2 regions of the Cytobacillus solani genome follow, and region 1 is predicted to be linked to the other one. Evidence: a T-box and tRNA genes for the amino acid it is inferred to sense, from the RefSeq annotation. Region 1 holds a T-box; the other holds one or more tRNA genes.

Region 1 (4,843 bases):
ACTGTCAAACTGATAGTTCTTTTTTTATTAAGTTTTTACGGTTTGAATGAGTAGGGAATGGAAGGAAATAATGATTTTCATTGGCTTGAAAGTATGCTATCTTTCTTTTTGGTGATAAAAATGATGATTAAAGACCTTTTTACGAATTTGGCTATTCTCGTATCAGTTTTGTTTTTCTATTCTCAAGTATCAAATAAGTATCCGCTGCAAACTAAATCTACGCTTAAAATAAAGATTTTAATAGGTGTATTAGGCGGCGTTTTAAGTAATACTCTTATGCAATATAGTATCACCGTCGATAATACAATGGTGGATCTCAGGCATATTCCGACTATTCTATTAGCCTACTATGGTGGAGCAATACCTGCATTGATTTCCATGATTATGACGCTTGTAGGAAGGTTTCTAATTTCAGCGAGTGTATCTTCTTATCTTGCGATACTTATTAGTGTGTCGGGGACTTTGTTTGCATTATTTTTTTCAAAACAAAATTATTCTAAAAAAGTAAAAATCCTTGCGATAGTAACCTTTAATAATTTGGTGTTCTCCATTGTATTTAGTTATCTTGTAAGTAGCCTTATCATTGTTTTGAAGGTTTTGCCTATTTATTGGATCGTTTCATATTTATCAGCCTATTTATCATTTTATGTACTAGCCTATATAAGAAAAAGCCAAAAACTATTTAATAAATACCAAACAGAATCTACCACAGATGGATTAACAGGATTAAACAATGTGAGGAAATTTGAAGAAGTGTTTGAACACTTAATCAAAGATTTACAAACAAATGAACAGAAACTAGCTCTTCTATTTATTGATATAGACTTTTTTAAAAAGGTAAATGATACGTACGGGCATTCAGAGGGCGATGTGGTTCTGAGGGAATTAGGATTAAGACTTCAGCAAAGTACTAGAACCTTTGATATAGTAAGCCGAAATGGCGGAGAAGAATTTACAGTTCTCCTTTTAGATTGCCCATTAAATCGAGCAAATGAATTAGCGGAACGTATCAGAAAGAATGTTGAGGACACACCTTTTACATTGCATTCAGGGAAAGAAATCGACCTTACTATTTCAGTTGGAGTAGCATGCTATCAAGAAACGACAAAAGACCCAACTATGCTAATAGAGGATGCAGATAAAGCTTTATATCAAGCAAAACAATCTGGAAGAAATAGAGTCTGCAATTACGGGCAATAGGTATTTACTTGATAAAAAGAACCTTAACAAAAGCTGTCAGCCTGACAGCCATGCGGGATTACAGTGTAAAATTATACTAGAAAAGTTAAAGTGTAATGTATACAATGTTTTTTTAAAATCCGCTTGACATTTTTAAATATCTGTAATACAGTTATTTGCAATAATAATACGATCTGTTATTAGCTATGAAAAGGACATGAACTATTTTTGAATTTCTTTCCAGAGAACAGGGTCATTGGCTGGAAGCCCTGAAGAAAAGGAAATGGTTTACCGCCTTGGAGCAATTATGGGGAACTGGTTTGAAACCAAATTAACTATAATCGGTAAATCCGTTATCTTTTTGAGCATAAAGCACATTCATCATGTGCCTTATGGAATTAGGGTGGCACCACGACCGCACTCGTCCCTTTTATTGGGATGGGTGCGTTTTTTTTAATCAAATAGTTATCGCGTTGAAAAGGACATGAATTATTTTTAACTTTCTTATCAGAGAACAGGGTCATTGGCTGGAAACCCTGAAGAAAAGGAAATAGTTTACCGCCTTGGAGCAATTATGGGGAACTGGTTTGAAACCAAATTAACTATAATCGGTAAATCCGTTATCTTTTTGAGCATAAAGCACATTCATCATGTGCCTTATGGAATTAGGGTGGCACCACGACCGCACTCGTCCCTTTTGTTGGGATGGGTGCGTTTTTTTTTATAGTATCAGAATTTTTAACTTTGGAGTTAGAGAATTGTCTAGCTCCAGCGCCTATCGCCTATCAAACTTCAGGTCCCCTCCCTACGATAAGTCAACATCGGTTCGCACTCGCTCACCGTGTTTCCTTTATCTCAGTCGTGACCCTTCCAGTTTGTACGGCGATGATCAAGGCGCTTGCGCTTTTCTAGATAAAATCAAATAGTTATCGCGTTGAAAAGGACATGAATTATTTTTAATTTTCTTACCAGAGAACAGGGTCATTGGCTGGAAGCCCTGAAGAAAAGGGAATAGTTTACCGCCTTGGAGCAATTATGGGGAACTGGTTTAAAACCAAATTAACTATAATCGGTAAATCCGTTATCTTTTTGAGCATAAAGCACATTTCATCATGTGCCTTATGGAATTAGGGTGGCACCACGACCGCACTCGTCCCTTTTATAGGGATGGGTGCGTTTTTTTATTTATAAAGATTTTAAAAATTAGGGGGACTTTAAGATGTCTAATCAAATCGAAGCAGAAAAAAGAAATCATCGAAAGTTAGGTCAAGAGTTAGAGCTTTTTACTTCAATGGAAGAGTCACCAGGGATGCCTTTCTTCCTGCCAAAAGGAATGGTCATTCGTAATGAGCTTGAAAACCTTTGGAGAGAGAAGCACCAAAAGGCAGGCTATCAGGAAATTAAAACACCTATTATGATGAAACAGGAAATTTGGGAGCAGTCAGGTCATTGGCAGCACTACAAGGATAATATGTATTTCTCTCATGTGGATGAACAAAGTTATGCGATTAAACCAATGAGCTGTCCCGGAGCGATTTTAATTTTTAACAATAAACGAAGAAGTTACCGTGAATTGCCGATTCGCTTTGCTGAACTTGGGTTAGTCCACCGCCATGAACTGTCAGGCTCTATTAATGGACTGCTAAGGGTGCGTTCCTTTACACAAGACGATGCCCATTTATTTGTCCGGGTAGACCAAATTGAATCCGAAATAGATAAGGTATTATCCTTGATTGATGAATTCTATGCTCATTTTGGTTTTGAGTATAAGGTAGAGCTTTCAACTCGGCCTGACGAATACATGGGTTCAAAAGAAATTTGGGATGAAGCTGAATTCGCATTAGAGTCTGTTTTAAAAAGCAAAGGGATGCCATACCAAATCAATCCTGGAGATGGAGCTTTTTATGGACCAAAAATTGACTTTCATATTTTGGATTCACTCGGACGAAGCTGGCAATGCGGAACAGTTCAGCTTGACTTCCAAATGCCAGAAAAGTTTGGCTGCTCATATGTAGGTGAAGATGGGAAGCTTCATTGCCCTGTAATGATTCATCGGGCGATTTATGGCTCAGTTGAGCGGTTCATGGCAATCTTAATTGAACATTTTGCTGGTGATTTTCCGCTATGGCTGGCACCTGTTCAGGCAAAAATAATAGCTATTTCAGATTCCCATATTGATTATGCTTCTGAAGTTAAATCACAATTAGAATCTGCGGGAATACGAGTGGAATTGGATTCGAGGTCTGAGAAGATGGGACTTAAGATAAGAGAAGCGGAAAAGCAAAAGATTCCTTATATGCTAATCATCGGTGATCAAGAGGCAAGGGATAGGTCTGTGGCGATAAGAAAGCGAAAGGAAGGAAATCTTGGCGTCATGAGTGTTCAGGCTGTGATTGAGCATTTCAGTGAGGAAATAAACGCAAACAATTAAAGGAAGTTCGACAAGAAAAGTTGAAAAATAGCTGTTGCCAGAATAGGGGTATAGGTATGGCGGAATAATACGATGAAAGATGTTTATGTAGGAGTGAAATCATGCCGGAACTACCCGAAATGGAGACGTATAAATTGTTGCTGCGACCATTGATTGGCGGTCAAACAATTACGGAGGTCACGATAAACCGGGAAAAATCAATTAATGTACCAGTTGAGCAATTTACTTCTCTTGTTTTAAATCAGAAAATAAAAGGCATTGAAAGAAGAGCGAAATATCTAGTTTTCCAGCTGCAAAATGACTCAAATTTACTTTTGCATTTAATGCTTGGTGGCCGAATGTTTTTTGGAAAGGAAGAAGACCGTCCAGATCGAACGGTACAGGTACAATTATCCTTTGGAAATTATCACCTTTACTTTATTGGTCTCCGTTTAGGGTATTTACATCTTTTATCACATGAAATGGTACAGCAGGAATATCAACAAATTGGGCCTGAGCCGCTTGATCAAAATTTTTCTCTCCATGCTTTTCATACCATCATGAAAGACAAAAGAGGGGGTTTGAAAACAACACTGCTGAATCAAGAGGTCATTGCTGGCATCGGGAATCGCTATTCGGATGAAATTCTTTGGCATGCACAGCTTCTGCCAGAAAGAAAAATAAATGAACTAGATCCTGATGATCTTGCTCGCCTATACGAATCAATCCAGCATATTCTTCAGCTCGGGATTCAACAAGGCGGTTATATGGAGGAGCCCCTTTTTAAGGGAGATGGCAAAACAGGAGGCTATGAAATGTATGTCCATAGCCGTGAAGGGGAAAATTGCAGACGGTGTCATTCACCGATTGCAATGAAAGAAATTTCCTCGCGTAAAACGTACTTCTGTCAAAACTGCCAGCATTAAAATGAAAAGAATAAAAATTATCCCAAACAGCACTGTGATTCGTTTGAAATGAACTACAGTGCTTTTTCTTTTAAGACTTCTTTCGATTAATATTTTTTGTAATGATTGCAAAAGCTTAGTGTGTATTGACGAAAAATAAAGAAGGTATCTAATACATGATTCGGATTTTTGCTGTTACTGTCGATTTAAAACTGATAAAAGATATACCAATGGATCGCTTAACTGATCAAAATATAAAATGGTATTGGGTAGATTTTGATTCTCCTGCTGAAGAGGAAGTGAAGCTTCTTAAAACACATTTTAATTTCCATCCACTTGCGATAGAAGA
Region 2 (4,843 bases), 840 kb from region 1:
GATAGGTAGGAGCCTTGGAAGCCGGAGCGCCAGCTTCGGTGGAGGCATCGGTGGGATACTACCCTGGCTGTATTGAAATTCTAACCCATGCCCCTGATCGGGGCAGGAGACAGTGTCAGGTGGGCAGTTTGACTGGGGCGGTCGCCTCCTAAAAAGTAACGGAGGCGCCCAAAGGTTCCCTCAGAATGGTTGGAAATCATTCGAAGAGTGTAAAGGCATAAGGGAGCTTGACTGCGAGACCTACAAGTCGAGCAGGGACGAAAGTCGGGCTTAGTGATCCGGTGGTTCCGCATGGAAGGGCCATCGCTCAACGGATAAAAGCTACCCCGGGGATAACAGGCTTATCTCCCCCAAGAGTCCACATCGACGGGGAGGTTTGGCACCTCGATGTCGGCTCATCGCATCCTGGGGCTGTAGTCGGTCCCAAGGGTTGGGCTGTTCGCCCATTAAAGCGGTACGCGAGCTGGGTTCAGAACGTCGTGAGACAGTTCGGTCCCTATCCGTCGTGGGCGCAGGAAATTTGAGAGGAGCTGTCCTTAGTACGAGAGGACCGGGATGGACGCACCGCTGGTGTACCAGTTGTTCTGCCAAGAGCATCGCTGGGTAGCTATGTGCGGAAGGGATAAGTGCTGAAAGCATCTAAGCATGAAGCCCCCCTCGAGATGAGATTTCCCATAGCGTCAAGCTAGTAAGACCCCTGAAAGATGATCAGGTTGATAGGTTTGAGGTGGAAGCGTGGTGACACGTGGAGCTGACAAATACTAATCGGTCGAGGACTTAACCATAAATGATTACTCTACTTCTTCTTTAACATTATCTAGTTTTGAGAGAATAAATTTCAATTTTTCTCTTGAAAAAATTAAAAAAGACGTTATAATAAAACTTGTCTTCAAAAAAGTTTGGTGGCGATAGCGAGAAGGTCACACCCGTTCCCATCCCGAACACGGCAGTTAAGCTTCTCAGCGCCAATGGTAGTTAGGGGCTGTCCCCTTGTGAGAGTAGGACGCCGCCAAGCTGGTATTATTCCGCAGTAGCTCAGTGGTAGAGCTATCGGCTGTTAACCGATCGGTCGTAGGTTCGAGTCCTACCTGCGGAGCCATAAGGAGAGCTGTCCGAGTGGCCGAAGGAGCACGATTGGAAATCGTGTAGGCGGTTTATAGCTGTCTCAAGGGTTCAAATCCCTTGCTCTCCGCCATTTACATATGGCCCCTTGGTCAAGCGGTTAAGACACCGCCCTTTCACGGCGGTAACACGGGTTCGAATCCCGTAGGGGTCACCATTATTAGGAGGATTAGCTCAGCTGGGAGAGCATCTGCCTTACAAGCAGAGGGTCGGCGGTTCGATCCCGTCATCCTCCACCATATTTACTTGATAGGTACATATGGAAATAAGATTATCGCGGGGTGGAGCAGTCCGGTAGCTCGTCGGGCTCATAACCCGAAGGTCGCAGGTTCAAATCCTGTCCCCGCAATCTGGTCCGGTAGTTCAGTTGGTTAGAATGCCTGCCTGTCACGCAGGAGGTCGCGGGTTCGAGTCCCGTCCGGACCGCCATTTTTATATAGTGGCTCAGTAGCTCAGTCGGTAGAGCAAAGGACTGAAAATCCTTGTGTCGGCGGTTCGATTCCGTCCTGAGCCACCATTTATATTGTGCCGGCCTAGCTCAATTGGTAGAGCAACTGACTTGTAATCAGTAGGTTGGGGGTTCAAGTCCTCTGGCCGGCATGTCTCACACTTTTTCGGAGGGGTAGCGAAGTGGCTAAACGCGGCGGACTGTAAATCCGCTCCTTAGGGTTCGGCGGTTCGAATCCGTCCCCCTCCACCATTTATTTATAGGGGTATAGTTTAAAGGTAGAACTAAGGTCTCCAAAACCTTCAGTGTGGGTTCGATTCCTACTACCCCTGCCATTATTTATGGCGGTTGTGGCGAAGTGGTTAACGCATCGGATTGTGGTTCCGACATTCGTGGGTTCGATTCCCATCAGCCGCCCCATAATTTTATGAATGAATAAATTTGATTATGGCGATTGTGGCGAAGTGGTTAACGCATCGGATTGTGGTTCCGACACTCGTGGGTTCGATTCCCATCAGTCGCCCCATATTACGATTCACATAATCTACATTTGTTACATATAATATGAATAACTATTGGGCTATAGCCAAGCGGTAAGGCATCGCACTTTGACTGCGACATGCGTTGGTTCGAATCCAGCTAGCCCAGCCATTTTGCGGAAGTAGTTCAGTGGTAGAACACCACCTTGCCAAGGTGGGGGTCGCGGGTTCGAATCCCGTCTTCCGCTCCAATTTATTTTATGGCGGCATAGCCAAGTGGTAAGGCATGGGTCTGCAAAACCCTGATCACCGGTTCAAATCCGGTTGCCGCCTCCATAATTTACTAATCATTAGCTTATGAAATAGATACGCCGGGGTGGCGGAACTGGCAGACGCACAGGACTTAAAATCCTGCGGTAGGTGACTACCGTACCGGTTCGATTCCGGTCCTCGGCACTTTCCAAGAAATAATTTAATATGCCGGTGTGGCGGAATTGGCAGACGCGCACGACTCAAAATCGTGTTCCTTCTGGAGTGTCGGTTCGACCCCGACCACCGGTATCAACATTTAGTAACAATCAGTAATTTTAACGTGAATAATATCGTCATATCAACCGTTTCTCACAATGTGGGGAACGGTTTTTTGTGTTTATTTACTAGTGAATTTTGCTAAATCCACTGTTATTAATAGTCGTATTATGAGCAAAAATCAGCGTCTTTTTTTAATATTAAGACCCATAAATTTGCACTTGCTTATAAAAAGTAATGATATACTGAAAATGTCCGGAAAATAAATGTAGGATAGTATTTTTCTAGGAGATTTGCTATGAAATTAGATTGTTTGATTGTTGATGATGAGATTGCTTTAGCTGAAACAACTTGTGAATATTTTAATATGTTTGAGGTTAAAACAGCGTTTGTGACAAGTGCTGAGGAGTGCGAACGTTTTTTGGAGGAAAATGAGCCATCATTGATTCTCCTTGATATAAATCTTGGAAGTTCTTCTGGATTTGATTTATGTAAAGAATTACGTAAATCAACGCAGATTCCTATTCTATTTATCAGTGCACGTTCTAGTGATGACGATGTGCTGATTGCTCTAAATATAGGTGGAGACGATTACATTCAAAAGCCATATACATTAAGTATTTTACTGGCTAAAGTGAAAGCTGTATTAAAAAGATATAGTGGCAGCATGAACAATTCGCAAGAAGTTTTAGCGTTTGGACAAATCCAAATGGATACGAAGCTTCATCGTGTCCGAGTAAATGGTGAGGATATTCAATTAAAAGCGATGGAATATAAACTTTTGTCTTATTTGGTGAATAATAAAAATCGAATTATTACAAAAGAAGAATTGTTTCAACATGTATGGGGAGATTCCTTTGTAGGTGATGGGACCCTTAATGTACATATTCGGCATTTACGAGAGAAAATTGAAGAGGATCCTAGGAATCCGCAATTTATTAAAACAGTTTGGGGAACAGGGTATGTTTTAGAGGATATCAGTCAATGAGAATAAAATTGGCCATTGTCATGATACTGGCAGTTTTTGGTGCAGGAATTAGCATCTCCGTAGTAATAATAAAGAATAAAAATATTTCAGAAGTGGATCTTGTAGCCATTAATGAAGTGGTTAAGATTGTTGAAAATAACTGGGGACATATTAACGAGGAAGCTTTTAACACCAGCAGCATAATACAACCATTCTCTATCGTAGATCATTTGGGAAATGTGATTTATCAAACACCAGGTAATCATTTTATCAATTTATACGAAGCAATAAAAAATAGAGATACAGTTATAGACGTGGAGCAAAACGATAAGATTGTAGGGAAAATTATTATCCGTAATGAAGAACAAGAATTATTGCAGCAAATGAAAAATGAACTGATCGTATCTATCAGCTTGATATTTAGTCTATTAATGATGATTGGTATTTTATATCTTCTCTATATACATAGAAAGTTATTGAAACCATTTCAACAGCTGCAAAATTTTGCTGCGAATGTAGCTCGAGGCAATCTAGATCTGCCTTTAAATATAACACGGAACAATTACTTTGGTGCCTTCACGGAAAGTTTTGATTTAATGCGTGAGGAACTTCATGCTGCACGCCAAAGAGAGTATGAATCCAACCGCAGCAAGAAAGAGCTTGTAGCGACATTAAGTCATGATATTAAGACTCCTGTTGCTTCGATAAAAGCGGTTAGTGAATTGATGCTTATGCAAGTAAAAGATGAAAAGGTTATTAAGCAAGTGAATACCATTTATTCGAAAGCAGAGCAAATTAATTTACTTGTTACGGATATGTTTCACGCCACTCTAGAAGAACTGCAGCAGTTAAAATTAACAATAACCGAAGAATCGAGTGAAGTACTTGCTGGGATCATTGAAAATGCCAATTATGACAATCAAATCATCTATGAACCAATCCCGCCATGTCTAATTTTAATGGATGTCGTCCGTATGCAGCAGGTCATAGACAATATTATAGGTAATTCATATAAGTATGCAGGAACAAGGGTTACAATTAAGTCTCAAATAAATCAGGGGTATCTCGAACTGCACATTCTAGACTTTGGACCAGGAATCAGTAAAGAAGAACTGCCACTCTTATTTAATAAATATTATCGTGGGAAAAATGTAGAAGGCAAGAATGGTTCAGGCCTTGGTCTTTATATATCAAAGTACTTCATGGAAAACATGCAAGGACAAATTAGCTGTCACAACCGAAATGATGGTTTTACAGTCGTCTTGAAAATCAAGCTTGTTTAAAATTTTAGAATTAGTT

The links. A T-box is a leader RNA that pairs with one kind of tRNA and senses whether it is charged. The one in region 1 lies ahead of thrS (threonine--tRNA ligase), so its partner is inferred to be a tRNA-Thr.
Region 2: it has a tRNA-Thr gene. The T-box ahead of thrS (threonine--tRNA ligase) is inferred to sense a tRNA for this amino acid. The anticodon was not compared.

The regions. Positions count from the first base shown of each region.
Region 1 covers NZ_CP041305.1:1,637,278-1,642,120, reverse strand. Annotated here, with positions in the region: gene FI644_RS08430 (DMT family transporter) at 1-13, shown strand, start outside; gene FI644_RS08425 (diguanylate cyclase) at 58-1,200, shown strand; T-box leader at 1,377-1,611, shown strand; T-box leader at 1,644-1,878, shown strand; T-box leader at 2,105-2,340, shown strand; gene thrS (threonine--tRNA ligase) at 2,399-3,610, shown strand; gene mutM (bifunctional DNA-formamidopyrimidine glycosylase/DNA-(apurinic or apyrimidinic site) lyase) at 3,712-4,515, shown strand; gene corA (magnesium/cobalt transporter CorA) at 4,671-4,843, shown strand, end outside.
Region 2 covers NZ_CP041305.1:795,986-800,828, reverse strand. Annotated here, with positions in the region: rRNA gene FI644_RS04210 (23S ribosomal RNA) at 1-785, shown strand, start outside; rRNA gene rrf (5S ribosomal RNA) at 899-1,015, shown strand; tRNA gene FI644_RS04200 (tRNA-Asn) at 1,025-1,099, shown strand; tRNA gene FI644_RS04195 (tRNA-Ser) at 1,103-1,195, shown strand; tRNA gene FI644_RS04190 (tRNA-Glu) at 1,205-1,279, shown strand; tRNA gene FI644_RS04185 (tRNA-Val) at 1,286-1,361, shown strand; tRNA gene FI644_RS04180 (tRNA-Met) at 1,398-1,471, shown strand; tRNA gene FI644_RS04175 (tRNA-Asp) at 1,475-1,551, shown strand; tRNA gene FI644_RS04170 (tRNA-Phe) at 1,564-1,639, shown strand; tRNA gene FI644_RS04165 (tRNA-Thr) at 1,650-1,722, shown strand; tRNA gene FI644_RS04160 (tRNA-Tyr) at 1,739-1,822, shown strand; tRNA gene FI644_RS04155 (tRNA-Trp) at 1,832-1,905, shown strand; tRNA gene FI644_RS04150 (tRNA-His) at 1,915-1,990, shown strand; tRNA gene FI644_RS04145 (tRNA-His) at 2,021-2,096, shown strand; tRNA gene FI644_RS04140 (tRNA-Gln) at 2,147-2,221, shown strand; tRNA gene FI644_RS04135 (tRNA-Gly) at 2,226-2,300, shown strand; tRNA gene FI644_RS04130 (tRNA-Cys) at 2,312-2,385, shown strand; tRNA gene FI644_RS04125 (tRNA-Leu) at 2,420-2,505, shown strand; tRNA gene FI644_RS04120 (tRNA-Leu) at 2,529-2,610, shown strand; gene FI644_RS04115 (response regulator transcription factor) at 2,876-3,565, shown strand; gene FI644_RS04110 (HAMP domain-containing sensor histidine kinase) at 3,562-4,827, shown strand.